DNA from 3 places in the Exiguobacterium sp. UBA5002 genome. Region 2 is predicted to be linked to each of the others. Evidence: predicted binding sites of a transcription regulator. Region 2 holds the regulator's gene; each other region holds the start of a gene.

Region 1 (10,123 bases), on a different contig from region 2:
CCGCAAGCAACGGATACTGTTCACCTGCGAGTAAACCGCTTCGAACGATCGTCAGATGTGAAAGATCTTCCATGACCGTATACGCCTCTTCATGACTAGCATGAAAAACACGTGGCACGAACGGTACGGCATGCCGTGCGAATTCACGGAGTGCGGATTGCTCGATCCACGCTCGTTCGAGCGATAACGGCCAGCTCTCCCCGACGACCTTCGCATATGGTAATGCTTGTTTTAAAATCAAGCGATGTTCGCCTTCTCGAATCCGAAAGACGAGGTTGAGGTTCCCGTCGCCAATCTCTTCTGCTTCGACGGCTCCATCGCCGATCAGTCCTAATGTCCGAACACAATCAATCGCGTCCTGTTCTGTGAATGCTTTATATGTCATCTCAGTTTCCCCCTATGTGATACACGAAAAAGCGCCTCTTTTCGTCATCGAAAAGAGGCGCAGAAAAGTCACTGCGTCCTCTTATCTCTCAGACGAAACGTCTGTTGGATGTAGCACCGTGCCCAGTGGTCGGTTGCTGCGGCGTCATCGGGCCAATTCCCTCTGCCAACTCGCGATAAGAGTCGTATGTAGTTGTCGTGTGTGATATTGATTTGAATCTTACGCAATCCTCTTCCCTGCTGTCAAATCGAAATCAAGCAGAAACGGACATCATTTTTAAGTCATCTATAGAAAGAGTATTTTCAAAAAAATAAATTTTCTAAAAATAGTTTGACAAATCGTGACTCTCATGTAAAAATTGCAATTAGATTTCACAATTTCATCCAATTCTTATCAAGAGCAGACGGAGGGACAAGCCCTACGATGTCGCAGCAACCGACCTTTTGGCACGGTGCTAATTCTTGCAGCTACTAAGCTGACAGATAAGAGTCCACGTTCGAATCATTCATGGTCTCTTGTCGCTGACAAGAGACCATTTTTTTATTGAAGGAGGAAAGACATGGCTTACATCACAGCTACTTATCAATTGACCGCCCGCGATCGACTCGAGCAGCGCGCCGAACAACTCGCGCTTGGTCTGACGGTTGGTTCCTGGACGGAGCTGAATCATCTCGAACAACAACAACTCGCCTCGTTCAAAGGGGAAGTCGTACATACCGAAGAGCGCGATGGCAAAGGATATATCACGATTCGTTACCCGGAACATAACGTATCGCGCGACTTTTCTGCGATCTTGACGACCGTCTTCGGGAAACTCTCACTCGACGGTGAAATCAAATTAACGGAACTGTTATTACCCGATACATTCACGTCGGATTTTCCAGGTGCGAAGTTCGGGATCGAAGGGGTTCGCTCCTTGATTGGTGTCGAAGATCGTCCACTGTTAATGAGCATCTTCAAAGGAGTCATCGGACGCGATTTATCGTTCCTTCGTGATCAACTCGAAGGACAACTCGCTGGTGGGATTGATCTCGTCAAGGACGATGAGATCCTATATGACAATCCGTTGACACCAACGATTGACCGGGCACGGATCGGACGTGAGGTCATCGATGCTCACTTCCAACGGACCGGTAAACGTGCGTTATATGCGATCACACTCAGCGGTCCCGTCTTTACGCTCAAGGATCAAGCCAAGCGATTGATTGATGCTGGAGCGACTGCTTTCTTGCTGAATACCTTCACATACGGACTCGATGTCTTACGTGAACTGGCAAGTGATCCGGAAATCAACGTTCCTATCTTCAATCATCCGGCATATAGCGGTGCGTTGATCGCTAGCCCGAATCACGGAGTCGCAGCCCCTGTCTTACTCGGCACATTACCGCGTGCTGCTGGAGCAGACTTGACGCTATTCCCGTCTCCTTACGGCAATGTCGCTTTACCAAAGGATGTCGCCCGTGGCATCGCGGTCGAAGCGACCCGTCTCGGTCAGACGAAATCAATCTTCCCGGTTCCTTCAGCCGGTATTCATCCTGGACTCGTCGCTCAACTCGTACGAGACTTCGGGATCGATTCCGTCATCAACGCCGGCGGCGGCGTACATGGTCATCCGCAAGGTGCTGCGGCTGGTGTCATTGCTTTCCGCCAGGCACTCGATGCGGCACTCGCAAATGAATCCCTATCGGCGGCAGCATCGCGTCATGAAGAATTACGAATTGCCCTCGACGCTTGGGGGATCAAGTCATGACCGTACGGATTCTTTGTGACTTCGACGGTACGGTGACGACGCAAGATAACATCATCGCACTCATGCAACAATTTGCGCCTGCGAGTGACTTCGAACCGTTGAAACGCGGCGTACTCGACCGAACGCTATCGATTCAGAGTGGTGTCGGGCAAATGTTCGCACTTCTGCCGTCCGACGGTAAAGCGGACTATCTTGATTTCTTGTTGGAACGCGCCGTCATTCGCGAAGGATTTTCGGAGTTACTGCAGTACAGTCGTCGTCAAGGCATCGATTTTTCGATCGTCAGCGGTGGAATGGACTTTTTCGTCGAACCGATCTTAGCGCCATTCCTCGAGCAAGAGCAGATTTACTGTAACATTGCCGATTTCAGTGGTCCATTCGTCCACATCGATTGGCCACACGCCTGCGATGCCCATTGCACGAATGGATGCGGCTGTTGTAAAACATCCGTTGCCCGTACATTACGCAAAGACGATGACGTCATCATCGTCATCGGTGACTCAGTGACGGACTTCGAACTCGCGAAACAAGCGGATCGTGTCTATGCCCGTGATTATCTGATCACGTTGTGTGAAGAAAATGATATCGCCTATACACCTTTTGAGACGTTCCACGATATCGTTCATGATTTAGCACGATCGGAGGTGACGATATGACATTCATGCGACGGTATGAAGAACTACGCGCCATCAAACAAGAACTTGCAGCGCGCGATTGGTTCCCTGGTACGAGTGGTAACCTCGCCATTCGGACGTCTGCTATTCCGATTGAATTTCTTGTGACAGCAAGCGGGAAAGATAAGCGACAGACGACTCCTGACGACTTCGTTCATGTCGATGCGACCGGTCAATTGATCGGCGAGCAATCCGGGCGCCCTTCTGCTGAGACATTGCTCCATGTCGAAGTGTTCAACCGAACGAACGCCGGATGTTCCCTGCATGTCCATACGATTGCGAACAATGTGATTTCGGAGTTATATGGCGATCAGGGAAGTATCACCTTCTCCGGTCAAGAAATCATCAAGGCACTCGGTCACTGGGAAGAAGATGCGACGGTCACGGTACCGATCATTCCGAATCATGCGGACATCCCGACACTCGCTGCTGCTTTTGCGCCATATGTCACAGCGGACAGCGGTGCCGTCCTGATTCGCAATCACGGAATCACGGTCTGGGCACCGACCGCCTTTGAAGCAAAGAAACACCTCGAAGCCTTCGAGTTTTTATTCAACTATACGTTGACGTTGCAATCATGCCGTCAATCCATCTATTAAAAGGAGGAATCATCTCATGGCAACAGTCTTATTCCAAGAAACAAACACACGGTATACGGATCAAACGGAAGTCGCTGACTTCCTCGCATCGCGCGGCGTTCTTTACGAACAATGGGACGTCTCAAAACTACCAGCACCTCTCGTTGAGAACTTCACACTGACGGATGCCGACAAACAAACGATTCTCGATACGTTCGCACCAGAAATCAAAGACGTATCAGAACGTCGTGGATATCAGACAGCTGATATCATTTCACTTTCGGATACGACACCGAACCTTGACGAGTTGCTCGTCAACTTCCAGAAAGAACATCATCACACGGATGATGAAGTCCGTTTCATCGTAAGCGGTCACGGCGTCTTCGCGATCAAAGACGAAGAAGTCGGCTACTATAACATCGAACTCAATCCTGGTGATTTGATTTCTGTTCCTGTCAATACACGCCACTACTTTACGCTCCAAGAGGATCGGAAAGTCGTCGCTGTTCGAATTTTCGTCACGACGGATGGCTGGGTTCCAATTTACGAGAACGAGACATCCACGGTCTCTTAAGAACGACAAAAGCGTTGATTTCTTCTATATAAGGAGAATCGGCGCTTTTTCTTATCTCACAAACATATCACTACATCGACACGTAACAGATATAATGAGGGAAAAGCGATTGGGGAGTGAGCAACATGCATATTCGTCCTGTAACGGAACACGACTTACCAGCGATTCTCGCCATCTATAACGAAGGTATTGAAGATCGGATCGCAACGCTTGAGACCGACCAAAAGGACTTATCCTTCATGACCCAGTGGTATGCGGAACGCACCGATCGATATGCCGGATATGTCGCTGAAGATGACACAGGTGTCCTCGGCTTCATTTCCCTCGATCCGTATAATCCGCGTCCTGTCTACGCATCCGTCGGTGAGATTTCGGTTTATATCACTCGGACACATCGTGGACAAGGGATTGGCACACGTTTGCTCGAAACGATTGAACAACATGCCCGTGATCATCAGATGCATAAGCTGATCCTCTTTACCTTCCCGTTCAATAAAATCGGACAAAAACTCTATATCCGCTCCGGATTCCGGATCGTCGGAACGTTTAAGGAGCAAGGACAGTTGAACGGCGAATATGTCGACGTCATGGCGATGGAGAAACGCTTACGATAGGATTCATTGAATGCCAGACAGGGAATAGTCACTCCGAGTCATTGAGAGAGGATGAACCTAATGGATATTCAACAAATTCGTAATGCAACACTCGTTGTCACGTATGCCAATCAAGTCTTACTGATTGATCCGTTCCTTGGCGAAAAAGGTAGCTTACCTCCCTTCGGTCAAACACCGAATGCCGTCGCCAATCCACTCGTCGACTTACCGATCGATGTCAAGACACTGCTCGATCCTGACGCCATCTTCGTCACGCATCTACACGCTGATCATTTCGACGATGCTGCAAAACAACTTCTACCCAAGCATTTGCTATTTTATGCGCAGCAAGAAGAAGACGCACAGCAAATCCGAGAAGCCGGCTTCACGAACGTCTCTTCCTTCGATTCCGGTGTGACGATCGGTGATATCCAGGTCCATCGAACAGGTGGACAGCATGGTGTCGGTGAAATCGGTGAACGAATGGGACGTGTCTCAGGACTCGTCCTCACGCATCCGGACGAACCGACGCTTTATATCGCAGGTGACACGATTTGGTGTGACGAGGTCGCGCATGCGATCGAACAACATGCACCAGATATCATCGTCGTCAACAGTGGCGCCGCCCAGTTCTTGACCGGAGAGCCGATTACGATGTCACAGCGTGATCTCCTTGCCGTACACGAAGCGGCGGCGGAAGCGACGATCATCGTCTCGCACCTCGAGTCCGTCAACCACTGTCTCTTGCGACGTGATATGATTGCTGACTTTTTAGCCGCCTTCCACCTTTCTGCCCATTTCCTGATTCCAGAGGATGGCGAAACGATGTCATTTTAAGAACAGTAACCTTCACTAAAAAGAAGTCCTGCTTTTCGAGTAACAATCGAAAGCAGGACTTCTTTTTGTTATGGAATGACAAGACCTAACAAGCGAGCAAAGGCGACTGCTTGCTCTTCCGTAATGACAGCGCCTGGTAAAAATCGCGGATCGATCGTAATACCAGAGAGTTCCGTCTGCCGGAGGTCAAGACCTTTTAACGGTGTTTCAATCCATTGACTATCCGTAAGCCGGACCGCTTCGAGTTTCCAATGGGTCGGCTTCACTTCGAAGAACTGTGCTTCTTTCATCGTCGTTTCGCTCCAGTGTTGATGACGGACCGTACTGCGAATGAACTGTACGTAATCCGCAAGCCCTTCCTGAATCGTTAAATGGTCCAGCGTACAATCTTCGAACTGAACACCCGTCATCCGGCATCCGGCGAAGGACACACGGTGAAAACGAGTTTCTTGGAAGTGACATCCGGTTAAGTCGCATTGCTCAAAACGAATATCTTCGAACGAACCACGGTCAAAGGTAAGATTCGCGAACGAGACATTTTGAAAACACACTTGATAGGCATCGATGCGTTCTGTCAGTTCACTCGGCATCGACTCTTTCTCATAACGCGCTCCTTTCAGATACGGGTCATCGATTTCGACTTGATCGAACGTCTCTGACTGAAGTGTCTTCGGTAATTCTGGTAAACGGATATTGGTCTCTTTCAATGAAGGTTCCCCCTTTTTTCTCTCCCTTAGTGTACCAAACTCTTTTTATATGAGGAGAAATCGTTCGAATTCCTCTTTTTTCAACAGTTTTTATTTTGAGACACTTTGAGACCATGCTATAGTCAAGGAAAATCAAATAAGAACATACGTTCTTTTATGTAAAGGAGTGATTCAGATGTTTCCTTCCGTCGTTTTACCACAAGATAAACGTATTTTTTGCGTCGACAGTGTGTCCTTCTACGCCAGCTGTGAATGCCAGTATCGCAATCTCCCACCCTTGACGACACGCCTAGCGGTCGTCTCCGATTTAAAACGAAGCGGGTCCGTCATTCTCGCTGCCACCCCTGCCTTAAAAGCACTTGGAATCAAGACAGCCGGTCGATTATATGAAATCGAGCAATTGCCATACGCTGTTCGTCGTACGATTCGACTTGTCGAACCACGTATGCTCGCTTATATGAAGACGTCGATTCGTGTCCTGGATGTCCTGCACCAATTCGCCCCACCTGAAGCCATCCGCGTCTATTCAATTGACGAAAGCTTCATTGACATGACCGGAACCGATCGCCTATTTGGTTCCGACCTGCAAGCTGCCCTCAAAATTAAAGAAGCAATCCTGAAACAGACCGGCATCCACGTCCGCATCGGGATTGGTCCAAATAACGTCATCGCGAAACTGACGCTTGATTTAATCGGGAAAAAAGAAGGCATCGCGCGATGTGGATATGCTGATGTCGCACGACGTCTTCATGATTTTCCGATTCGAAAGATGTGGGGAGTTGGACACCGCATGGAACAACATCTGCAGATGTTGGGGATTGAAACGATCGGTGATCTTGCCATGCGCCCCGTTGAAGAGTTACACGAACGCTTCGGTGTCATCGGTGCCGAACTGTGGCATCACGCTTGGGGACTCGACGCGTCACCGACACTGCTTCCCCCACGTCATCTGTTCGAGAAAGCTCCTCAACGGACGATTGGACACGGTGTGACCTTAATGCAGGACTATTATCAGTTCGAACGCATCCGGAATGTGCTCAATGAACTGGTACAGGATGTTGCCGCACGTTGTCGCTTTTCGAATCAAGTCGGCTGGACCGTTCACATCGGTGTCCGTTATTCTCGAAACGTCGTCCGAAGTGGTTTCTCCCGTCAAGTACGGTTGCCTTATCCGACATCCGATGAACGCATCATTTTGCGTCACGTCTTACAATTATTCGAACCGAATTGGCTCGACGGAGAACCTGTTCGTTTTTTATCCGTCGCAGTGGGGCATTTGACTGCCGATCAAGGCATTTTACAGTTGTCTTTGTTCGAGGATAATGCGCGGCTCTGGAAACGGCGACGGTTATTAAAAGCAATGGATGTCGTCAACATTCGCTACGGAAAAGGAACGATTCGCCTCGCTGTCTCGTTTCTTGATACGAGTGTCGCCAAACGTCGCCTTCGTTTTGTCGGCGGTCATCCGGGAGGTGATCGTCATGACAGCGTATCGTGATCGGGGAAATTTAAAATGGATTCCTTTTCTCATGCCAGAACATTTGCAATTGCTGCGGGAATACTATGTCCAGATGCATCAGCTCGACTTGCCTGAAATTGATGAACAGCTACAAGAATCATGGCACTTTCTGCTCCAAGAAGCTTTAATAGAAGGAAACGAACTTGAAATCACGTATTATAAGGAAAGTAGCTACGTGACGGTCGTCGGTTTCGTCGAACGACTAGAACCCGAACGTTCCGTTCTCTTTCTGCGCGGACGTGAAGTCATTGAAATTCCCTTCACACGAATCGTCCGGATCGAAAACGGGTAAGCTCTCATACAGATGGATGCTTTAAATCGTGCCCGGAAAGAAGGAATAGTCATGTTGGATTGGTTTACTTCCCTCCCCGTCGTCGTGCAAGCATTGCTTGCCGGAATGATGACTTGGGGGTTAACCGCACTTGGTGCGGCACTCGTTTTCGTCTTTACGACGATTGAAAAACGCGTCATGAACATGATGCTCGGTTTTGCTGCCGGCGTCATGATTGCCGCGTCGTTTTGGTCGTTGCTTGCTCCTGCGATCGAGTTCACAGAGCAAGATGGTGGAATCGCTTGGATTCCTGCCGCCATCGGTTTTCTCGCTGGTGGATTTTTCGTTCGTCTACTCGACTTCGTCACACCGCATTTGCACTTATCTGCATCACTCGAAACAGCGGAAGGTCCTTCGACAGGACTCAAGAAAACGACGTTGCTGTTTCTTGCGATCACGTTGCACAACATTCCTGAAGGTCTTGCGATTGGTGTCGCTTTCGGTGCCGCCGCCTTGAACATGGACGGGGCGACCGTCGCCGGTGCCTTGACCCTCGCACTCGGTATTGGCATTCAGAACATGCCGGAGGGAGCTGCCCTATCGATCCCATTACGCGGTGAAGGGATGTCGCGCCGGCGCGCCTTTCATTACGGTCAATTGTCAGCGATCGTCGAACCGATTGCCGCGATGGTTGGAGCGGCTGCCGTCTTCTTCGTTCAACCGCTTCTACCGTATGCGTTATCGTTCGCCGCTGGTGCGATGATTTTCGTCGTCGTCGAAGAATTGATTCCGGAATCACAAGCAGAGAACGGATCCGATTTAGCAACACTTGGTCTGATGGTCGGTTTTACTGTCATGATGATTCTTGACGTCGCTTTAGGATGAGCTTGTTGCAAAACGAGTAGTGGACGATACCGTCTCCTGCTCGTTTTTCTTTTTGTAGATCCAGGCATATTCCAGTGAAACCAATCGATTTGAAGTTTTTCTGACCTTGTGTCCTAACAGAAAGATTTCCTTTTCTTTCATACTGTTTTAGTATGAATGGAAATGATCGAATTTCCTGATCTATCCGATGAAATCTAAATCCATGTATTATCTTATCCAAACGAATTTAAATCGTACAACGCATCTTACACATCCAATCGTCTCTCAGACCTGCGCCCGATATTCCAATTAGTTCTATCTCACAAGAATAAAACATGATATGTTTTTACATAGCACATCATATAGAAGGAGATTACCATGACAATCATTGAACTTTTAAAAGCGCTCTTGCTCGGTTTCGTCGAAGGGATGACGGAATTTGCACCAGTCTCTTCCACAGGTCATATGATCATCGTTGATGACATGTGGTTACAAACAACGGAATTTCTCGGTAAATATTCCGCAAACACCTTTAAGATCGTCATCCAGCTCGGATCGATTCTTGCGGTCATTGTCGTCTTTTGGAAACGCCTCTTTAGCCTGATCGGTTTATATAAAATCAAAGGAGAACACGACGCATCAGGGACACACAAGTTACAGCTACGTCACGTCTTGATCGGTCTTCTACCAGCTGCGGTTCTCGGGTTGTTATTCGAAGACTTCATCGATGAGAACCTCTTCTCGATTGAAACGGTCATCATCGGTCTTGCTGTCGGTGCCCTCTTAATGATCGCAGCCGATAAACTCGGACCAAAGGAACCGAAAACAACATCGCTTGATCAGATTACATATCGCCAAGCAGCACTCGTCGGTCTGTTCCAATGTATTTCCCTTTGGCCTGGCTTCTCCCGCTCCGGTTCAACGATTTCCGGAGGGGTCTTCCTCGGGATGAATCACCGGACGGCAGCTGACTTTACATTCATCATGGCTGTACCGATCATGTTCGGTGCTAGTTTCCTCTCGCTCGTTAAGAACTGGGATAATATTAATCCAGGCGACTTCGGTTTCTATGCCGTCGGTTTTGTTGCGTCGTTCGTATTTGCCCTCTTATCGATTCGCTTCTTCCTGAAGCTGATCAACAAGATCAAACTCGTTCCGTTCGCGATCTATCGTCTCGTCTTGGCAGCTGTCTTAGCTGTCATCGTCTACATGTAAGTCCTAACCGTTAGCTATTTTAGCTGACGGTTTTTTATTTTTTTTGAAACTAATTCACTCGTTTAAGGGTATATAGGGATGAGACATACTTAAAGGAGTGAATGCCATATGGCACGCAGAAGTCGGAGTCGATCAAAACTCCCATTAATCATCGGA
Region 2 (10,123 bases):
CAACAAAACAATCGATACCTGCAAAATCAGGTACGAAAGTGACAATGAACGTCACTGCTTACACGAACGACCCATCTAACAATGGTAGCCGACTTTACAACGGTCGTGCGTTGACAGCAAGCGGTTATGACGTTACGAATACGATCACGTACAATGGTATGCGTATCGTAGCAGCTTCTTCACAATACCCGATCGGTACACGTATGCACATCGAAGGCATTGGTGAAGCAATCGTACTCGACCGTGGTGGCGCAATCCAAGGTAACAAACTTGACCTTCTCGTTGGTTCACAACAAGAAGCACTCAACTGGGGACGCCAAAACGTCACAGTTACAGTCTACTAATCAAAACAAACAACCTGCCGGGCGAGACCGCCTGGCAGGCTTTTTTATGTCTTTATTTAAGAGACCGTGACATGACCGGATTGCAGTTGATACATCTTCTTATACAGACCATCTTGTGCGATCAATTCTTGGTGATTTCCTTGCTCGATCACTTCCCCTTGATGCAATACAAGAATCAAATCTGCATCTTGAATCGTCGATAGACGATGGGCAATAGCAATCGTCGTCCGCCCTTGACGCATCCGTTCAAGTGCGACTTGTACTTTCTCCTCTGTCTCCGTATCAATCGAACTGGTTGCTTCATCAAGAATCAGGATTTTCGGATCCCGCGCCATCGTGCGTGCGAAGGAGATCAACTGACGTTCCCCAGCTGAGAACGTCGCCCCCCGTTCCGCAACGGGACTGTCATATTGCTGGTCGAGTTGATTGATGAATCCGTCCGCTTGTACAAATTTAGCAGCTGCTTCGACACGATCAAAGGAAATCGAACTATCGAATAATCGAATGTTATCCGCGACCGTTCCCGTGAACAAGAATGAATCCTGCAACACGAGTCCGACATGCTGTCGTAGTTCTTCTTCTGATAACTGCTCAAGCGGTTGACCATCGATCAAGATCCGACCCGATTGGTACGCGTAAAAACGCATCAAGATATTGATGATTGAACTTTTCCCGCTTCCCGTATGACCAACGAGCGCAATCGTCTGTCCTTTTTTCGCCTCGAACGAAATCCCTTTCAAGACATCCTTCTCTCCGTCATAACTAAAGCGCACGTCTTCAAAGACGATATGTCCTTCCGACACTCGTGCATCCCCTTCGAGTTGTTTCGTTGGTTCTGGCTCATCCGTATCGAGGACCTTGAATACACGGTCTGCTGAGACGACAGCTTGCTGGAACTCGGACAACCGTTGCATGATTTGCTGAACCGGTTGGAAGATCCGCTCCATGTAGCTGATGAAGGCATAGACGACACCGACTTGGACCGTTTGTGAGAACGATAGGACACCGAAATACGTTACGAGTGTCGCAATTGAAATGGCGAGTAACAGTTCAATGATTGGTCGCAGTAACCAACTATCGAGCTTCAAGTTCTTATAACGGCCATTCTGGTGGGCGACGTTCGTCTCCTCGAACTCTGCCATCAAGCGTTTTTCTTGGCGGAATTGTTGAATGATCGCCATACCGTTGATGGATTCGTTCAGTTGGGCATTGATTTTCGATAGTAAATCGCGGACTTCCGCGTAATACTTCGTCGAATACTTTCGGTAAATCCAAATGATGAAATAAAACAATGGTAACAACAGTAATGCAATCGTCGCGAGTCGCGGCTCTAGTAGATAGAGGAAGATATATGTTCCGATCAACTGGACACCACTTTGTACGAATGTCGACAAGACACCGATGTAGAGCTCCTTGATCGCTTCCGTATCGTTCGTGATCCGGGACACGAGCACTCCGGCAGGCGTCCGGTCAAAATAGGCAAGCCGTAGGTGCATGACATGACGGAACACATCAATGCGTAAGCGTTGAATGACTTGCAAGGCAATCTTTTGGAATTCGAACGCTTGCAAGTAATCGACGATGATCCCTGTCGTATGCAGTAACAAGTACGCTGTAAACAAAAGTGCGACTTCCTGTACTGGGTACGTACCCGGTGCGACGTATTCATCAATGAAAATCTTGACGAGATATGGTCCACCGAGTTTTGCCGCTGTCGTAATGAATAGCAGGATGAAGGCGATGCTGACTTGCTTTTTGAACGGTTTGACGAAATCAAGCAATCGCTTCAGGACGGCTTTTTCATTGATATCATGATTCATTCGGAACGCCCTCCTTGTTCGACAAGTGATTCTAGTTGCTGGCGATCGTACGTCTCTTTATACCAACCGTCATGGGCGAGTAACTGTTCATGCGTGCCCCGTTCGATGATCCGACCGTCTTCAAGGACGATGATTTCATCGGTATGCGACACAGCCGACAGGCGATGGGCAACGATGATTTGTGCCTGATCGTGATCCGCCGTGCGGAAGTGATGGATGATTGCTTCCTCGGTTTTGGCATCGACCGCAGACAAGGCATCATCGAGCACTAAAATCGGACAGTCTGCTAATAATGCCCGGGCAATCGAGATCCGTTGTTTTTGACCGCCGGATAACGTCACCCCACGCTCCCCGACCATCGTCGCGTACCCTTCCTTAAATCCAAGAATATCATCATGAACCGCTGCAATACGTGCCGCTTCCATGATGTCTTCCATTGATGCATCCGGTTTTGCAAAAGCAATATTGTCGGCAATCGACGCCGAGAATAAGAAATGATCCTGTGGAACGATCGCCACTTGACGACGGACGGTGTCACGTGTCAATTGTTTGATGTCTCGTCCACCAATCGTGATGGCGCCTTGTTTGACGTCGTATTCGCGAGACAATAAGCGAACGAACGTCGATTTCCCGGCACCCGTCTTCCCGACGATGCCAAGCGATTTACCGGGCTTCAACGTCACATCGATGTCTTGTAAGACCGGTTGCGTATCATAGATGAAACGCTCAATCCCAACATGGAGTTCTGGTGAGGAAACACTCGTTGCTGCTTCTTTTGCGTCTTTAATTTCCGGTTCAATCGCAAGCATCCGCTCGATCCGATCGTAAGAAGCACGACCACGTTCGACGATGTTGAACAACCAACCGAAGGCGAGCATCGGCCATGTCAATAAACCAAGATATGTAGTGAATGAGACGATGTCACCGATTCGGATTTCGCCTTGTTGTAACAGATACGCACCGTATCCGACAGCGATGATGTACGATAGACCGACTAATCCAAAAATCGTCGGGTCAAACAGCGCGTCGATTTTTGCGACACGACGGTTCTTTTGGACGACGTCATCCGATAGATCCGTAAACGTCTGTACATCAGACTCCACTTCTCCTGTTGCTTTTAAGACACGGACACCACTAATGCTTTCCGCGACCTTGTCATTCAAGTCGGAGAAGGCTTCCTGCGCGTCATGAAAACGCGAATGTAACATTTTCCCGTAGCGTGACGTTAAGTAAACCATCAGCGGCATCGGTAGAAGTGATACGAGCGTCAATTTCCAACTGATCGTCGTAACCATCGTGATGATGACGAAGCTCCCCATCGTCACCGAGTCGACGAGCGTTAGAATACCGGCACCCGCTGTCATCGATACCGCCTGTACGTCGTTCGTCGCATGCGCCATCAAATCTCCGCTCCGATATTTCTTATAGAACGATTGATCCAAATCTGAAAAATGACCATACAGTTGACTGCGTAACAATCGACCGAGACGAATCGATGCCCCAAAGATATGAAAACGCCAAAAATAACGAATGAAATACGTCGCGACCCCGATGAGCAACAATGTACCTGCTAGACGAATCAAATCATTCTTCGTCAAGCTCCCCTCGCTTAGACCATTGACTGTCGTCCCGATGATCTTCGGTGGAATGAGTTCTAACGCTGCTACAAAAATCAAGCAGACGACCCCAAGACTATACGCTTTCCATTCTCGTCGGAAAAACCAACCGAGTTTCCTGAAGACTCCCATTCAAGTCTCCCCCCTTTTTTAAATCCTATGATTATTTTAAATAGTCTCACATTTTAGATTAGTTCTCTTTCTAAAAAATAGCAAATAAAAAGGAGACCATTTGGTCCCCTTTCGTACAGCTTATTTTTTAGGTGATTTCATTGAACCACTCATTGAACGCATCACTTGGTTGACTTTCTTTTGTGATGGCTTTTGACCCATTTGCATCATCAATGTCTTAATCATATCTTCGTTGATTGGTGGGTTTTGCTCCAAGTAGTTCATCATGTATCGACGAGCGATATAGAAACCAAGGGCGACACCTGCTACCAAGCAAAGAAGGGCAATTAAAATCCAAATCCATGTAGCCAAGTTGCTTCCTCCTCTAACTTAAAACGTCGCTTTTTACTATACTATAATTCCAATTGTTTGCATAGATGATAATAGATGAAAAACGAGCCCGACGTAAGATCGGACCCGTTTTTTCCGGAAGTGATTATCCGAGTTGCTTGACTGTCGCTAATACGTTCTCAACAGACATGCCGTATTCTTTCAAGAGGAAGTCTCCAGGAGCAGATGCGCCGAAACGATCGATTCCGATGACTCGTCCTTCTGTTCCTACATATTTGTACCAACCGAGTGAAGCCCCTGCTTCGATCGCTACACGTTTCGTGATGTGTTTCGGAAGAACTGATTCTTTGTACTCTGCTGACTGTGCTTCGAATACTTCCCATGATGGAAGCGAAACGACAGCTGCTGATTCACCAAGTTCTTTTTGTGCTTCGACAAGAAGGTGAACTTCTGAACCCGTACCAATTAAGAGCGTATCAGCTTTCGTGACGTCACCAGCGATGACATAACCACCTTTTTCAGCGCCCTCTGTCGTCGTACCTTCCAGTTCAGGAAGAGCTTGACGTGTCAAGACGAGAAGTGTCGGTTTGTCTTTTGCTTGAACCGCTGTTTTCCATGCTGCGATCGTCTCTTTTCCGTCTGCTGGGCGGTAGATCGTGACGTTCGGCATTGCACGGAAGCTCATCAAGTGCTCGACTGGCTCGTGTGTTGGACCATCTTCCCCAACAGCGATCGAGTCGTGTGTCAAGACGAAGATTGATGGAAGTCCCATTAATGCTGCTAAACGAACAGCTGGACGGAGGTAATCCGAGAAGACGAAGAATGTCGCGCCGTAAGGAATGACGCCACCGTGAAGGGCCATACCGTTGACAGCCGCAGCCATTGCGAATTCACGTACACCGAACCAGATGTTACGACCGCTTGGGTCGATATCGAAGTCTGCTTCGCCTTTGAGCATCGTGTTGTTCGATCCTGCAAGGTCAGCTGAACCACCGAATAATGTCGGAACGTTCTTCGCAAGACCGTTCAAGACTTCACCACTCGTTTGACGTGTCGCTTTTTTCGATGACAAGTCGTACGTCGGAAGATCTGCTTCCCAGTTGCTTGGCAATTCGTTTGCGATTGCGCGAACGAGTTCCGCATGCAATTCTGGATGCGCTGCTTCGTATTGTTTCATCGTTTCGTTCCATGCGTCTTCCGCAGAAGCACCACGTTGGACGATTCGCTCGTCGAACAATGATTTGACTTCTTCAGGGACGTAGAACTCTTCGTGATCCCAAATGTAGCTAGCTTTCGTCAATTTGATTTCCGCTTCACCGAGTGGTGCACCGTGAGAAGCCGATTTCCCTGACTTGTTCGGTGAACCGAAGCCGATGACTGTCTTGACTTCGATCAACGTTGGTTTTGTCGTCTCTGCTTTTGCCGCCGCGATTGCTTTCGAAATCGAATCGATATCCGTTCCGTCTTCTACGCGAATGACTTGCCAGTTGTACGCTTCGAAGCGCTTCTGGACGTTTTCAGAGAATGATTTATCGAGATCGCCGTCAAGTGAGATATCGTTTGAATCGTACAATACGACCAATTTACCAAGACCAAGGTGACCTGCGAGTGAAGCCGCCTCAGCTGAGACACCTTCCATTAAGTCTCCATCTCCACAAATTCCATATGTGAAGTGATCGACGACATTGAGATCGTCACGGTTGTATTTTGCTTCAAGATGACGTTCTGCCATCGCCATACCAACTGCCATTGCAATCCCTTGACCAAGTGGACCTGTCGTCGCATCTACACCAGCCGTGTGACGATATTCCGGGTGACCTGGTGTTTTTGATCCCCATTGACGGAATGATTTAAGATCATCCATTGATAGATCATATCCCGATAGGTGGAGGAGTGAGTAGAGAAGCATCGAACCGTGTCCGGCTGAAAGTACAAAACGGTCGCGGTTGAACCATTCTGGATTTTTAGGGTTGTGGTTCATATGATCCGCCCAAAGCGAGAATGCCATCGGCGCTGCTCCCATTGGCATACCTGGGTGACCCGAATTCGCCTTTTGTACGGCATCAATCGATAAGGTACGAATCGTATTAATTGCTAATTGTTCTACTGTCGTCATGTTCGTCAAAACAATCATCCTCTCTCTTTTTCACAAATTCCTACTCATTTTAGCACACTCTTAAATGTGATACAACTTTTCTAAATAGTATGTCACATTCAAATGAATGCGCTATCTATAGCCGTTCTATCGACTCATACAGGATGCATGAATTGATGAAAGATCGTTATTAAGATGTATTGCTATCGTGCAATGTTTCCTCATCTAACAGCGCTAAACAAAAAAGAGGTCCGCTTAACGCGAAACCTCTTTCTTCTATAGAAGGAACAAACGATTATTGTTTATTCCGTTCTTCTTCTTGTGCTTGTTTCAATTTCTCTGGTGTTACGTCCGTTCCTTCTTCATCGACGATTTTCATGCCCATGAGTTGGTTTTTGAACGATCCACGGAATGCTGCGAGATACGCTGCACGTAATTCTTTTTGCTCTGCCGTTTCCGCTTCTGATAACGGCTCGACTTTTGATTTATTCGCTAATGCATTGATTCGATCTAATTGTTCTTGTGATAACATGGAATCCCTCTTTCTTTATGACTCAAACTTGAGTTGTTCAATTGTATTCTTACTGTAAAAGAGCTTATAAAAAAAAGCAAGTTAACCGCGTCAGTCGACGGGTTACTTGCTTCTCATTCCGGGCTAGGTGTCAGTTCGCGGTATTCAAGATATCGACGATTGACCGTTGCTTTTGAAATATCATGCCCCATCCCCCGCAAGGTGATGGCGATATCAGAAAACGTCAATCCGAGTTCTCGAAGACGTACAATTTCTTCGATCGGTACGTCTTTTCGACTACGTCCTGCGTTCTCTCCTTGACGATTGAGATTTCGTTCCGGGCGAAAACCTTGTTCGACTGCTCGCCGCATGCCACGGGCGATTTTTGCATTATGCAGTTTCCGTTGGTATTCTTCCACGAGTGAGACGATCTCAAGGACCATCGCTTCTGCATCCGCAAGTTGATATTCTCCATCTGAATCAAGCGTCATCAAGCGGACCCCATGTTTTTTGAATGTATGCAAAATAGCGATTTTTGCATTCCCACGACCAATCCGTGTATCATCCGTCACGAGGACCGCATCTACCGCGTCACGTGTCACATGATCAAGAACCGTCAGCATCCCTTCCCGATCGACATCATATCCACTCTCTTTTTCAGAGACGATGTCCACGACATCAAATCCCTTTTGAGAAGCAACCTTCGAAAGCTCCATCCGTTGGCGTTCAATCGAACTATCTTGTGCTTCTTTTTCGGTCGATACTCGACAATAAATCACGACCTTCATCGTACCTCACATCCCTGTTCGTTCTTTCACAACTTTTCCATTTTGTCATTGTTGTGCGATTGGTACAACGATTTTGCTTTTTGAGATGACATGTTTTGTCTCGACATCATTATTTTTAATCAACCAGTTGACGTATTCCTCATCTGACATCGAACCGTCATTGTAGACTTCAGCAATTTGTTCGACTGTAGCGTTCTCATCGACCGTAACGGAAGCTGTCATTAGTTGAGCCACTTTTTCATCCGGGCGTGGTGTGAGTAAAAAGATCACGAAGGCAATACTTAATGCATAGAAGAGAATAGAAAAAGCATGAGTACGAATCGTATGAATCATCATGAATCCCTCCAAATATGAAATGAATGAGTTAGAATAAACGTTCGCGGAACAATTGTTCGCATAACTCATAATAAACACAGAACCCGTGTTCGGTCAACACAAAATGTCGAACAATTGTTTGTACGCTCATTTGTTCTATGTTATAGTGAATTTAGAAACATATATTCTTACATTTCAAAATTCAATCCAGAAAGAGGTGGCAATTCGTATGCGGAAAATGTCTAAGCGCCAACAAGAGATTCTCGACTACATCGTCTCTGAAGTGAAACTGAAGGGGTATCCACCATCAGTTCGTGAAATCGGAGAAGCAGTCGGACTCGCGTCTAGCTCGACGGTACACGGTCATTTGGATCGACTCGAGAAACGGGGAATGATTCGCCGTGACCCGACGAAACCACGTGCGATTGAGATATTGCTGGATAAGCCTGAAGAAATCACGGAAGCCATCGTTCATGTTCCCGTCATCGGGAAAGTCACAGCTGGTCTTCCGATTACAGCGATTGAAAACATCGAAGAACAATTCCCGCTTCCTGCACATTATGTAGGAAACGAAACGGTCTTCATGTTGACGATCGATGGTGAATCGATGATTAACGCAGGTATTCTTGACGGCGATCGTGTCATCGTACGCCAACAAAACACAGCAGAAAACGGAGAAATCGTCGTAGCTATGACCGAAGATAGCGAAGCGACGGTGAAACGGTTCTTCTTAGAAGATCAACAGGTACGTCTACAACCAGAAAATGACTCGATGGATCCGATGTATTTCGATAATGTCTCCATTCTTGGTAAGGTAATCGGCGTGTATCGGACGATTCATTGACGGAGGGACCAGTTACGACTGGTCTTTTTTCATGCCTTCAGGAAATGTACATGATACCGTCAATACCGTCGCACTGACGGGTTACGTTGCGTATTCGGTCGCAACGCAACAAACCGATTGGTTACCGACTGCCATCGGTATCGCTGTCGGTACGCTTTGGTTGTCACCTGACCTCGATTTAAAGTCAGAACCGTATTATCGCTTTGGACCATTTCGAGTCCTGTGGATGCCTTATGTGAAGATCATGCCCCACCGCTCGATCTGGTCACACGGATTGATCATTGGGGATGTCATTCGACTCCTTTATAGTGCTGCACTTGTGATTCCCTTATTATTTCTCAGCTTGTATTTTCAAGTCATCGCGTCAGAGACCATCGATTCCTGGTTCGCTTCCCTACCCGCTTTTGTCATTGGTATCATGGTGGCGAGTACAATTCATATCCTACTAGATTATTCCAGTAGTTGGTTTCGACCTAAAAAAAGAAAAAAGCGTCGTCGTTAACACCTCTTTTGCTTGCTTGCAGGCAAGACGAGGTGTTTTCCTATCCAATTTTTCGTATCTTTAAACATTAAAATAAAAAATTTCCATTCCTATATTTCAATTATATGTATTGAAAACGTTATCAAATCGGAGTAATTTAAAGTAGAAAGACCATTATTTGCTTTAATCCAAAGGGAGGGGTTTTGCATGAATAACTTTGTACTAGAAATGATCGGTACGATGATCCTCATTCTGCTCGGGGATGGTGTCGTCGCCGGTGTCGTCTTGAGAAAGACGAAGTCCGAAAACAGCGGATGGATTGTCATCACGTTCGCTTGGGGTCTTGCCGTCATGACAGGAGCATTCGTCGCTGCTGAGAGTGGAGCGCACTTGAACCCTGCTTTAACAATTGCACTTGCTTTAAACTCTGATTTACCGTGGGCAGACGTTCCTGTCTATATTGCCGGACAACTTGTCGGAGCTTTCATCGGCGCCATTCTCGTTTGGCTTCATTACATGAAACATTTTGAAGCGACTGATGATCAAGCTGCAAAACTCGGTGTGTTCGCAACAGGTCCAGCGATTCGCCATACGCCGTCGAACTTGATTTCTGAAATCATCGGGACATTCGTTCTCGTCTTCGGTATCTTGGCGCTCGGTTTAACGACATTCGGTGACGGCTTAAAACCACTTATCGTCGGTTTACTCGTCGTCGTCATCGGTCTATCACTTGGTGGTACAACAGGATATGCCATCAACCCGGCCCGTGACCTTGGACCGCGTATCGCACACGCTATCTTACCGATTCCGAATAAAGGTTCATCTGACTGGGGCTACTCATGGATTC
Region 3 (10,123 bases), on a different contig from region 2:
GGGGATCACGATGAAAGAAGAACAACAAGCCAAAAGAAAGCGGCAGAGCTGGTATCAATCGATGTGGCGGTGGCATTTTTATGCAGGAATTATTTTTGCACCCATCTTTATTATTTTAGCTGTCACAGGATCGATTTATCTCTTTAAACCGCAAATTGAAGATGCCTTATATGGTGATATGATTTTCACACAAGAAACAGGTAAACCCGTCACGCTTGAGAAACAGATGGATGCGGTCAAGGATGCGTATCCGAAAGCGACGATCACGTCGATCGGTCAATTCGAAGACGCGGACCGGACGACACGGATGGGAATTCAAGTTGGGGAAAAAGCTGGATACGCCTATGTTGATCCGTACACAGCAGAAGTGACGGGACAACGGATGGGAGATGGACCTCTTGGCTTCATCAAGACGATTCACGGAGAACTGTTCGTGGGGAAAGTCGGGAACCTGCTTGTTGAACTGGCAGCTAGCTGGGCGATCATCTTATTGATCACAGGTACATATCTATTTTGGCCGCGTGGGGAACAAGGGAGCTTTAAACGCGTGTTTCTCCCTTCATTCAAGAAGTCGAAAGGATCACGTAACTTCTGGAAGGGACTGCATGGATCAGTTGCTGTCTGGTCAACGATTGGTCTTCTGATCATCATCGGTTCTGGACTAGCTTGGTCTGGTGTAGCAGGTGAATGGATCAACACGGCTGCGACGAAAACGAACTCGAACTTCCCGCAGTATGCATTTGGTCCAGATGAGACGATGCAATCGCAAATCGTCACGAAGGATATCGCACAAGATATTCCATGGGCAACACAAAACGATGTCGTCCCGACTTCTGGACCGGCAAAACCGATCTCGTTGTCAGTGACGGACATCGCAACACAAGCAAAACAACTTGGTATGGAGCGTCCTTACCAAATCAGCTTGCCACAAGGAGAACAAGGGGTTTACACACTCTCTTCCTTACATAGTGAGCCGCTGAAGGAAAAAACGATGAACGTCGATCAGTACTCAGGCAATGTCTTGTCGAACGTCACGTTTGTCGATTATGGCTTCATGGCAAAAGCCATCTCGATGGGAATCGGGTTCCACGAAGGACGTCTTTTCGGTCTATTGAATCAACTCGTTGGACTCGCACTATGTCTCGGTTTGATCTTCATCGTTGTTAGTTCGTTCGTTTTATGGTGGAAACGCCGGAATGGTGCGGGTCAATTATCGGCACCAAAACGTGCCGTCGACCAGCGTGTCAAACGAATCGTCGCACTGCTTATCGTCCTGATCAGTCTGACGATGCCACTCGCAGCGCTTTCCGTCTTTGCGATCTTGATTCTTGATTTCATTCTGTTCCGTCGCCGGACAGGGGAAGAGGAGGTGGCGGCATGAGACGAATCGTTACGACGGTCATAATCGGGAGTGCCGTGTTATTAGCGGGCTGTCAGTTCGAGACGAAAGCGGCTCCGGTCGCGATGAAAGTCGGATTGTATGCGCCGGAAAAAATGGAGGAACCTGCTAATACGACGGTGTCTGTCGAGATCGAACATCCTGATAATGTCGATGAAGTTCATGTTCAGGTGACACCATACGGCAGTGAGGAAACGGAAACATTCGAGACGACACATCGGAAAGGGCACTATGTCAGTAGTATCCCGTTCAAGCAGGCGGGGATCTATGTCGTCAACGGCATGGTGCACTCAGGTCAAGCCGTTTATACGCCAAAAACGCTCGTTCGCGTCGGCAAGGTATCTGACGCGGATTTCAAAGACGCACAAGCAAGTTTTCAGTCGAACGTGTCGACAAGTGGTGGACACGGACATCATCATTAATCATGTAAAGGTGAGCGAGCGATGAGCGATCTCACCTTCATGATGTCATATGAATATTTTAGAGAACCGAGGTAATGTCATGAATCAACCGCAAACGATGACGGGGGCTCTATGAACGGGCTTACTTTTGCATATCGGTCAAATGTTTCTTGTCGTTTACTTCGCTGTCTTACTCCTATTGATCGTACTTGCCTGGCGAAAACATCGGTCCGTCCTACTCGCACTCTTGACGATCCCGATATGGATTGGCATTGCAGGAACGAGCCATGCCGCAACGAAATACGGGGCGCTTGGGTGGACGCTTCAGTTCAGTCACTTCTTATGTGTGACGGCTTGGATCGGTGTTGTGTTTTGGGTAGCTGTTGGTGCCCGTTCGACCGAGCATTGGTCCGCCTTTTTAAACTGGTTCAGTCCGTTTGCCCGGATTGCTTTTACCGGTGTCATCCTGTCAGGTCTGTTGCTGATGCAACTGGCGATTCCACTTGAACGGTATCCGAATCTATGGGGCGTGCCATACGGTCAAGCCATGTTGCTGAAGCATCTTTTGTTGTTGCCGCTTTTGTTCTACGCCTTTTGTAATGGCACACTTGTCCGGCGTCGGTTACGTTTCGACTCGACATACGATCCGCGTCCGTTACTCCGGATGGAGAGTATTATTTTAATACTTCTGTTCATGGCAAGTGCATCACTCAGTCGTTTGGAACAACCGACGTTAGGTCAACTACCGGTCGTCCAGCAGGGGACGGGTGGGTCTTGATGATTGGGATCGCCACCTTACCACTGCTCTTACTCGGATTCAGACGACATGCAGTGGGTATCTTGCTGAGCCTTCTTAGTGTCAGTCTGATCTACCTTGGACTACTTGCGACAGGGTGAACACGAAAAAACAAGGTAGCGGATCGTTCCGCTACCTTGTTTGTCGTGGTTTTATTTTGTCGAAACGGCGCAATTCGTTGCTTTCGCAAGAATCTTCGAATAGGCCCGGGCGCCCTTGATATTCAAATGGACACCATCTGCTTCGAAGTAAGATGGATGTTTGACGGCAACAGCATGCCAGTCGATCAGTTCGACTCTCTTCCGTTTCGATGCCTCGCGTAACATCTGATTGACTTCCGCTTCCCACGGACGCGGGACGCGTGCAGTGACCAGATAGACGTGATCGGCATTTGCGAATTGATCGAGCAAACTGTTCAACTGATCCTTTCGGAAGCTACCGTTCGTTCCGAGGTGGAGAATGACTTGCCGTCCATGTTGATTGTACGACGCATACTGCTCACTTAGCGGAATCGCTTCTCGTAGCTGTCGACCGAGTTTCGCATCGATCGTCAGTTGTTTGAGTGTACTGCCGAGATAATCTTCGACACCGAGCAGGACGGAGTCACCGATCGCAAGCGTCGGGCGACAGATTTTTCGCTGATCGGATGTTGCTTTTGGTGTCGTCGGTTTGAGGACCGGTTTCGGTTTTTCTTTTGGCGCCGCTATCTTATGAAAGGCGGGTTCTGGCTTCGGTGTATCGGAAACAGCAAGAATCGATAAGTTACCAATGAAGCTGGCGATAAGGATCGTCAACACGGCAACACTTGCCCACTGTACCGTTGAGAACTGACTTAACTGTTGCGGATGTAGCGATAAACGCTTCAAGTAACCAGACAGTCCGTGTTGACGAATCGGACGCTCGATGAAGCGATACGATGCTTCGGTTAAGGCGACAAGCACAGCGACGATCAGCACGGTCCGAAGCAACGAGAACGTGCCGATCTGCTCGACCGGTGTCAGCAACGTGATGACGGGAAAATGCCATAGATATAGACCGTATGATCGTTTGCCGATCGCAATAAGTGATGGATGCGCAAACCAACGACTCCAGATCGACGCCGGATGAGCGATCGTAGCAATCAATAGGGCGGCAAGGAGCGAAACGATGAAAAAGCCACCGCGGTATAAAAAGCTTCCGAACTCACTCGTGACAACCATCAGTAAAAGTAAGAGTGGCAACGTGACAACACCTGTTTGATTCAACAATCGAACACCACGTTTTGGGATATCAATCTTAAAGCGGGTCGGTTGCCACGCGAACGCGAGCAAGCTCCCGATCAATAAGGCGAATAAGCGAGTATCCGTGCCATAGTAGACGCGACTTGGATCCTCACCCGGTGTGAATTGAATCGCCATCGCGAGAACGGATGCGCCGATCGCGACACCAATCAATTGAAGGAACAGGCGACGATTTTTCATGCCGAACCAAAGTAGGATCGGGAATAGCAGGTAGAACTGTTCTTCGATCGCGAGCGACCAAAGGTTTTGGATCGGTGACGGTTTCCCGAACGACTCGAAATACGAGACGTCATGGAAGATATACCACCAGTTCGTCCCGTAAATAAGCGCAAAGGCACTATCTTGACGAACTGTATGCAATAGCTCGCGTTCAAAGACGGTTACATATCCGAGAACGAGTAACAGCATGACGAATAGAGCTGGGAACAAACGACGGAAACGATGAATCCAAAACCGTTTCAAATCGAGGCGCCCGGTCGTTTGCCACTCGCGTAACAAAAGACCAGTAATCAGGTAACCGGATAGGACGAAAAAGAGATCAACACCGAGGAAACCACCAGAGAAGAATGAAACAGATAAGTGGTAGAGAATGACAGACAGGACAGCGAAAGCACGTAAGCCGTCAAGCCCTGGCATATATGTAATCGAACGAGACGAAGATTTCATAAGACACGAACAACTCCTTTAAAACGACAACTAATTTCTAACAGTCTTTAGTGTATCGAATTCCAATTTCAAAGAAGTGTCTAAGAAGTAACAACATAGCCCAAAAAAGCACCCGACGAGAGCATCGGATGCTGACTTACGAATGACGCGGAAAACGACACGTGACGGAAAAGCGGTTATCTGCTGAAGTGAGCTGGACACTTCCTTGATGGCGCGCCATGATTTGTTGAACGATCGACAGACCGATACCGGAACCGCCGGAAGAACGCGATGCGTCAGACGTTCCGAACGGCGTCAGTCACGCGTTTAGTTCCTCTAGCGTATAGATCGTTTCAATCGCATTCGAGCAAATCAATTGGATGCCTTGTACTCCTTCTTTGATTGAAATCCGAAGATCACTGATTCCGTGAAGTGCTTCTTTTAAGAAATCTAACATGAAAACCCTACTTTCCGTTGAGTATAGCATGTAGTATGCACGTCGTCCCTTTCGAAAACAGGAGGAGAATTCTTAAGTGAATCTTAAACAGATCAATGCCTGATTTTCGGCGACATCGTAACCGGACAAGCCGTTATACTAAAGGCAAAGGAGGAGAAAGCGATGGAACATCACACGTATTACGAAGCACTCGTTCGACGAGACGTGACGTACGAAGGAACGTTTTTCGTCGGGGTCAAGACGACCGGTATTTTTTGCCGTCCGACATGTCCGGCACGAAAACCGAAGGCGGAGAACTGCGAGTTTTTCGAGACGGCGCAAGAGGCATTGCTCGCTTCCTATCGACCGTGTCGGCGGTGTCATCCGCTCGCTTATCCAGGCGATCACGGTACGGTTCAACGTTTGATCGAAGCAGTCGAGGCAGAACCAGATAAACGGTTCAAAGAAGCTGATTTCCGAGCACTTGGTTTGGACGAATCAACAGCACGGCGCCAGTTCAAGAAACGCTTCGGAATGACGTTCGTTGCCTATGCTCGGGCACGGCGGATGGGGTTAGCGATGAAAGAGATTCGGACTGGGAAGCCGGTCATCGAAGGGCAGTTAGCAGGAGGCTATGAATCAAGCAGTGGTTTTCGTGAAGCGTCAGCACGGATGCTCGGGGAAGCACCGTCACGTTTTGACGGACAGGTCTTGCGCGCGAAATGGCTCGATACACCACTCGGTTCGATGCTTGCGATTGCTGATGAACAACACTTACATCTTCTTGAGTTCGTCGATCGACGGGGACTTGAACGAGAAATCGAACAATTGCGTCGAAAAGCGCATGCTGTCATCGTTCCCGGTGAGTCACTCGTCTTTAAACAGATTGAAGGGGAGCTCCGTCGTTACTTCAAAGGAGAACCGGTCTTGTTTAAGACGCCACTGATGCGGTACGGAACGCCCTTTCAACGCCGCGTCTGGGAAGAACTTGAACGGATTCCGAGTGGCGAGACGATCTCGTATCAAGAACTGGCAATCCGAATTGGTCAACCAACCGCCGTCCGCGCTGTCGCACGAGCAAACGGAGCAAATCAACTGGCAATCATCATTCCATGTCATCGGGTCATTCGAACGAATGGAGATTTAGGTGGATACGCCGGGGGACTTGCACGCAAGGAAACATTGCTCAAACTGGAGCGTACACGGAAGGGACTAGATATAGGATGAGTTTGATTAAAGATGTGTTTTCACCGAGTTGGCTCGATGAATTAGAAGAAGCGGTCGATGTACCAGACTTTCGCAGACGAGTCGAACGCAAGGACTGGGACGAGCTTGCGTTTAAACAACGCGTCCATCGTGTTGCGGAGACGCTAGAATCCGTCCTGCCACCGTTTCCGGACTCGGTGCCGGAGCTAGAGCGACTCGCACCGCAGTTTACCGGACTACCGGGAATTGTTTTTCCTGAGTATGTCGAGCGGACAGCAACACTCTTTGACTGGAAGCTTGCGTTAAAGACACTCGCTAAATTGACGCCGTATTCGACGTCTGAGTTCGCTGTCCGGCGTTTTCTACTCGCTGATCAAGAGCGTTATCTCGAGCAAGCACTCATGTGGGCAACATCAGACGATGAACATGTTCGGCGCTTAGCGTCGGAAGGGACACGACCGCGTCTGCCATGGGGACAAGCGATTCCGAGTCTGATTGCTGATCCGCGACCGGCATTACCAATTCTTGACGCCTTACTACAGGATCCGTCACTCTACGTCCGAAAAAGTGTCGCCAATCACTTGAACGATATTTCAAAGACACATCCGGAATATCTGATTGAGCGAATCGAACGTCACTTAGGAACAGATCCGAACACGGACTGGATTTTGCGCCACGCCTCCCGGACGTTACTCAAACGCGGAAATCCAGAAGTCTTACAATTGTTCGGTCACGTTACGCAAGGTGAGGTCGAGATTACAAATTTAGTCGTCTCGCCGGTTACGATTGGCAAAGAGCTCGACTTTTCGTTCACCGTGACGAGTTCTGTTCCACAACGTTTGCGCTTGGAGTACGCGATCGATTACGTCAAACAACGCAGAACGAGTCGGAAGGTGTTTCAACTGCGGGAGCGGGAAGTTAAAGGTGTCTTACAAGTCGAAAGACGCCAATCGTTTCGGAACATGACGACGCGTGTCCATTATCCTGGTACACACACATTGACGATTTTGATTAATGGAGAGGCTTACGCGACAGCAACGTTTGAGGTCGAGGAGGAGAGCTGAATGCAAGGACGGCATCCGGATTTTAAAACGTCACGATTATTTGTCGAAGCAACGGATGAAGAATCGGGTTGTAAGTGGACGCTGCATGCGATACGTGAGAAAACGATCGTCGGAACGATTATCTTCACTTGGAATGCATCCACCGGAACCTTACGTTACACGACGACTAATGAGGACGATCGGCACGGGTACATCACAGAAGCTTTGACGTCGATTTTGTCTTATCTCGCACGGACGTTATTATTGACGCGTGTCTATAGTGAAGCGGGCAGTGACACGGTCTGGCGTCGGAACGGATTTCAGTTGCAGGCGAATCGATATGCACGCGAACTTCATCATTAAAGCCCCGTCTGCTGAGCAGAACGGGGCTTATTTGTGATTAGACCGTTGTTTTCGACCAGTTGAAATGTTCGCAAATCGCTTCAGCGCTTTCACGCGCACTTAACTGTTCCGTATCAAGAAAGAGGTAATTGACGTCCGGCAATTCGCCTGGTAGCGAGCGTGTCCGGTATCCGTCCGCCGTCTCGCGTAAGTCTTGTTCAGAAGCAGCGAGGTCGCGCTTCGTCACTTTGTGCGTCAATCGGTTTTCGGTCGTGTTCCGGTGCAGACGGGTCGCGACCGGCGCATCCAGTTCAACGATATAGACGTCAGCACCTGCTTGTTCGAACAACTCAACCGTTTCTTCGATGAACTCGAGACCACCACCTTCGACGCCGAATAGACAGAGGAATGTAAACAGGACACCTTCAAGCGAACTGTTCGCCATTTCCTTGAACATTTCGCGGCGGATCGTATCCTTTAAGCGATGGTGTGCGGGTTCTGAGAAATCAAAATAAGGCAATAACAGGTCGATCGTCTGGTGGTTATGGAAGACTTTCATCTCCGTCAACCGTTCGATTTCCTGACCAATCGTCATCTTTCCGACCGCTTGCGGACCAAGTAACAAGACAAATTTCATGGACGAACCTCATTTCCTTTTTCTGCTAAGAATAGCACATTCCGACGAGTGACATCGCTAGAACGTTTGTTCGTAATTTGATATAATTCAAGTATGAAGTCCCGTCGTGTCCTTGTCTGAAGGAGGACAACCATGCAAGAACAATGGAAAGCTGTCATCGGCTATGTAGGTATATATGAAGTCTCATCACTTGGTCGCGTAAGGTCGCTCGACCGGACGATCGTGACGTGTCGCGGTGTCCGACAACGCCGAAAAGGTGTCTTGCTCCGTCCACGGCTCAATCGGGAAGGGTACCGGAAAGTCACGCTCTATCAAAGTGGTCGAGGAGAGCGGATGCAAGTCGGATTGCTTGTCGCAAAAGCCTTTCTGACGACAGACGTCACGGAAGCACAACTCGTCCGGCGCAACGGCAAACGGGCTGACGATCAGTTGTCGAACTTAGAGGTTCTGCCTTCAATCGATCAGCAGTATAACGAACTGCTTGGTGAGTTCGATCTCTTGTTAGGTCAACATGTGACGCTGTCGCCATTTCAGATTCGAACGATTCGCGCGCAGTACGAAAAAGGGAAAACGATTCGTCAATTGGCAGAGCAGTATCAGGTGACGGAAAACCGAATCCGCAACATCATCGATAAAAAGGAAGCACGTTATATCGGCTGAGACCAGAATAAAGGAGCGTTTACCAGAGATGGTAGACGCTCCTTTGATTTAAGACGATTGTTCGCCGGCACGAACGGTCTGTTGTAATGAACTGATCCGCGACTCGAGTACCGCACTATGTGTCTTCAGTTCCGTCTGCTGGGTGACGTGGTGTTGCATCTGTTCCCCGAGCACCTGGCTGTAAGACGAGAGTTCTGACATCAACTGCTGAACCGACTGTAGATGTTCCTGCATGTTCGACTGAACATCTGCGACGATCTGGCGTTGGTGTTCCACGGTACCCAGTGTCGTCTCAATCGTCGTCGCTTCGGTCAGCATCTGTTTTAAATGCTCCGTTGCCGTCTCGAGCTGTTGCGACGTCGAAAGAAAACGTTCCGTCATTTGCGAGAGTGCTTGTTCGACTTGATCGAGCCCCGCCGTCCACATCTGATTGACCTGCCGAATATGGTCCGTACTCGTCCTAATATCGATCGCTAGTTTTTCGACCTCCTTAGCGACGACCGTGAAGCCGCGACCAGCTTCTCCGGCACGGGTTGCCTCAATCAGCGCGTTCAGCGACAAGCGGCGCGTCTCTTCAGCGACACGCTGGATGTGGGAAATCGAGGTCTCCATCTGCTGCTGTAGATGTGAGGTCTGTTGCAAGATTTGCTCTGTCGTCGCGGATTGTTCTTTCAGTAAGTGGCTTTCTTGTTGTAATGTCCCAAGTGTCGTGTGATTCGTCTGAACAGTCTGTTGAAAACGGGTTACGGCATGTTGACTGTTCAGAAGTGTCGTTTGCATCTCGCTTAACGCATCGTGTCCTTGGACAGTCAAACGTGTCGAAGCGACAATCGTCTGATCCATCTGTGTCGATTGCGCAAGTAAGGAACCGGCGACTTCATCGACGGCTTGGACTGATTGATCCATTGCGGATAAGCGCGAAGAGAAGTGGGGCTGGACGGATTCAAGTTCCTGACTGGCTTGTTGCATCTCCGTCGTTAAGTCATTAATTTGTTGCATCAACTGATTGTATTGAAACGTCAGCTGTTGTAACTCAAAGGTCGTCGTCTTGAGCGTTAATGGACGATACGATCGCTTCGCATGCGCTTCTTCAATCTGTAAGGCGAGTTTCGATAACGGTGCCAGTTGGCGTTGAATCCGCCAGCGAATCAACAGGCTGATGCTGACAAGTGTGACTACGCTCACCCAGACGAGTGTCCAAGCTAAATCTCGAGCAGGGGCGATTAATTTATCACGATCGGTTGTCAGCAAGATGACGTCATCGAGTTCTGGAATCGT

What was found. The regulator LexA, encoded in region 2, represses DNA repair genes until DNA is damaged. The targets are predictions, from matches to a motif close to CGAACATATGTTCG.
Positions count from the first base shown of each region.
Region 1: B4C70_RS07150 (DNA polymerase thumb domain-containing protein) is a predicted target of LexA. The motif match lies at 6,238-6,251, and genes of this name have one in related genera.
Region 3: B4C70_RS13110 (NUMOD4 domain-containing protein) is a predicted target of LexA. The motif match lies at 8,245-8,258, and genes of this name have one in related genera.

Region 1 is NZ_DGYQ01000025.1:12,923-23,045, forward strand. Features, by position in the region: gene mtnK (S-methyl-5-thioribose kinase) at 1-385, opposite strand, end outside; SAM riboswitch class I at 464-567, opposite strand; SAM riboswitch class I at 773-874, shown strand; gene B4C70_RS07115 (2,3-diketo-5-methylthiopentyl-1-phosphate enolase) at 945-2,135, shown strand; gene B4C70_RS07120 (2-hydroxy-3-keto-5-methylthiopentenyl-1-phosphate phosphatase) at 2,132-2,791, shown strand; gene B4C70_RS07125 (methylthioribulose 1-phosphate dehydratase) at 2,788-3,408, shown strand; gene B4C70_RS07130 (1,2-dihydroxy-3-keto-5-methylthiopentene dioxygenase) at 3,425-3,961, shown strand; gene B4C70_RS07135 (arsinothricin resistance N-acetyltransferase ArsN1 family A) at 4,087-4,575, shown strand; gene B4C70_RS07140 (MBL fold metallo-hydrolase) at 4,636-5,391, shown strand; gene B4C70_RS07145 (pentapeptide repeat-containing protein) at 5,460-6,098, opposite strand; gene B4C70_RS07150 (DNA polymerase thumb domain-containing protein) at 6,274-7,596, shown strand; gene B4C70_RS07155 (YolD-like family protein) at 7,580-7,909, shown strand; gene B4C70_RS07160 (ZIP family metal transporter) at 7,961-8,773, shown strand; gene B4C70_RS07165 (undecaprenyl-diphosphate phosphatase) at 9,131-9,967, shown strand; gene B4C70_RS07170 (LemA family protein) at 10,076-10,123, shown strand, end outside.
Region 2 is NZ_DGYQ01000016.1:45,828-55,950, reverse strand. Features, by position in the region: gene B4C70_RS03380 (SH3 domain-containing protein) at 1-344, shown strand, start outside; gene B4C70_RS03375 (ABC transporter ATP-binding protein) at 401-2,164, opposite strand; gene B4C70_RS03370 (ABC transporter transmembrane domain-containing protein) at 2,161-3,912, opposite strand; gene B4C70_RS03365 (YneF family protein) at 4,033-4,263, opposite strand; gene tkt (transketolase) at 4,388-6,376, opposite strand; gene B4C70_RS03355 (DUF896 domain-containing protein) at 6,633-6,869, opposite strand; gene B4C70_RS03350 (YneB family resolvase-like protein) at 6,983-7,636, opposite strand; gene yneA (cell division suppressor protein YneA) at 7,682-7,972, opposite strand; gene lexA (transcriptional repressor LexA) at 8,181-8,795, shown strand; gene B4C70_RS03335 (metal-binding protein) at 8,827-9,297, shown strand; gene B4C70_RS03330 (MIP/aquaporin family protein) at 9,484-10,123, shown strand, end outside.
Region 3 is NZ_DGYQ01000043.1:4,303-14,425, forward strand. Features, by position in the region: gene B4C70_RS13060 (PepSY-associated TM helix domain-containing protein) at 11-1,381, shown strand; gene B4C70_RS13065 (hypothetical protein) at 1,378-1,821, shown strand; gene B4C70_RS13070 (copper resistance D family protein) at 1,949-2,578, shown strand; gene B4C70_RS13075 (hypothetical protein) at 2,575-2,697, shown strand; gene B4C70_RS13080 (acyltransferase family protein) at 2,749-4,542, opposite strand; gene B4C70_RS15175 (ATP-binding protein) at 4,679-4,840, opposite strand; gene B4C70_RS13085 (hypothetical protein) at 4,841-4,978, opposite strand; gene B4C70_RS13090 (bifunctional transcriptional activator/DNA repair enzyme AdaA) at 5,141-6,184, shown strand; gene B4C70_RS13095 (DNA alkylation repair protein) at 6,181-7,227, shown strand; gene B4C70_RS13100 (GNAT family N-acetyltransferase) at 7,228-7,569, shown strand; gene B4C70_RS13105 (AAA family ATPase) at 7,607-8,185, opposite strand; gene B4C70_RS13110 (NUMOD4 domain-containing protein) at 8,318-8,845, shown strand; gene B4C70_RS13115 (methyl-accepting chemotaxis protein) at 8,894-10,123, opposite strand, start outside.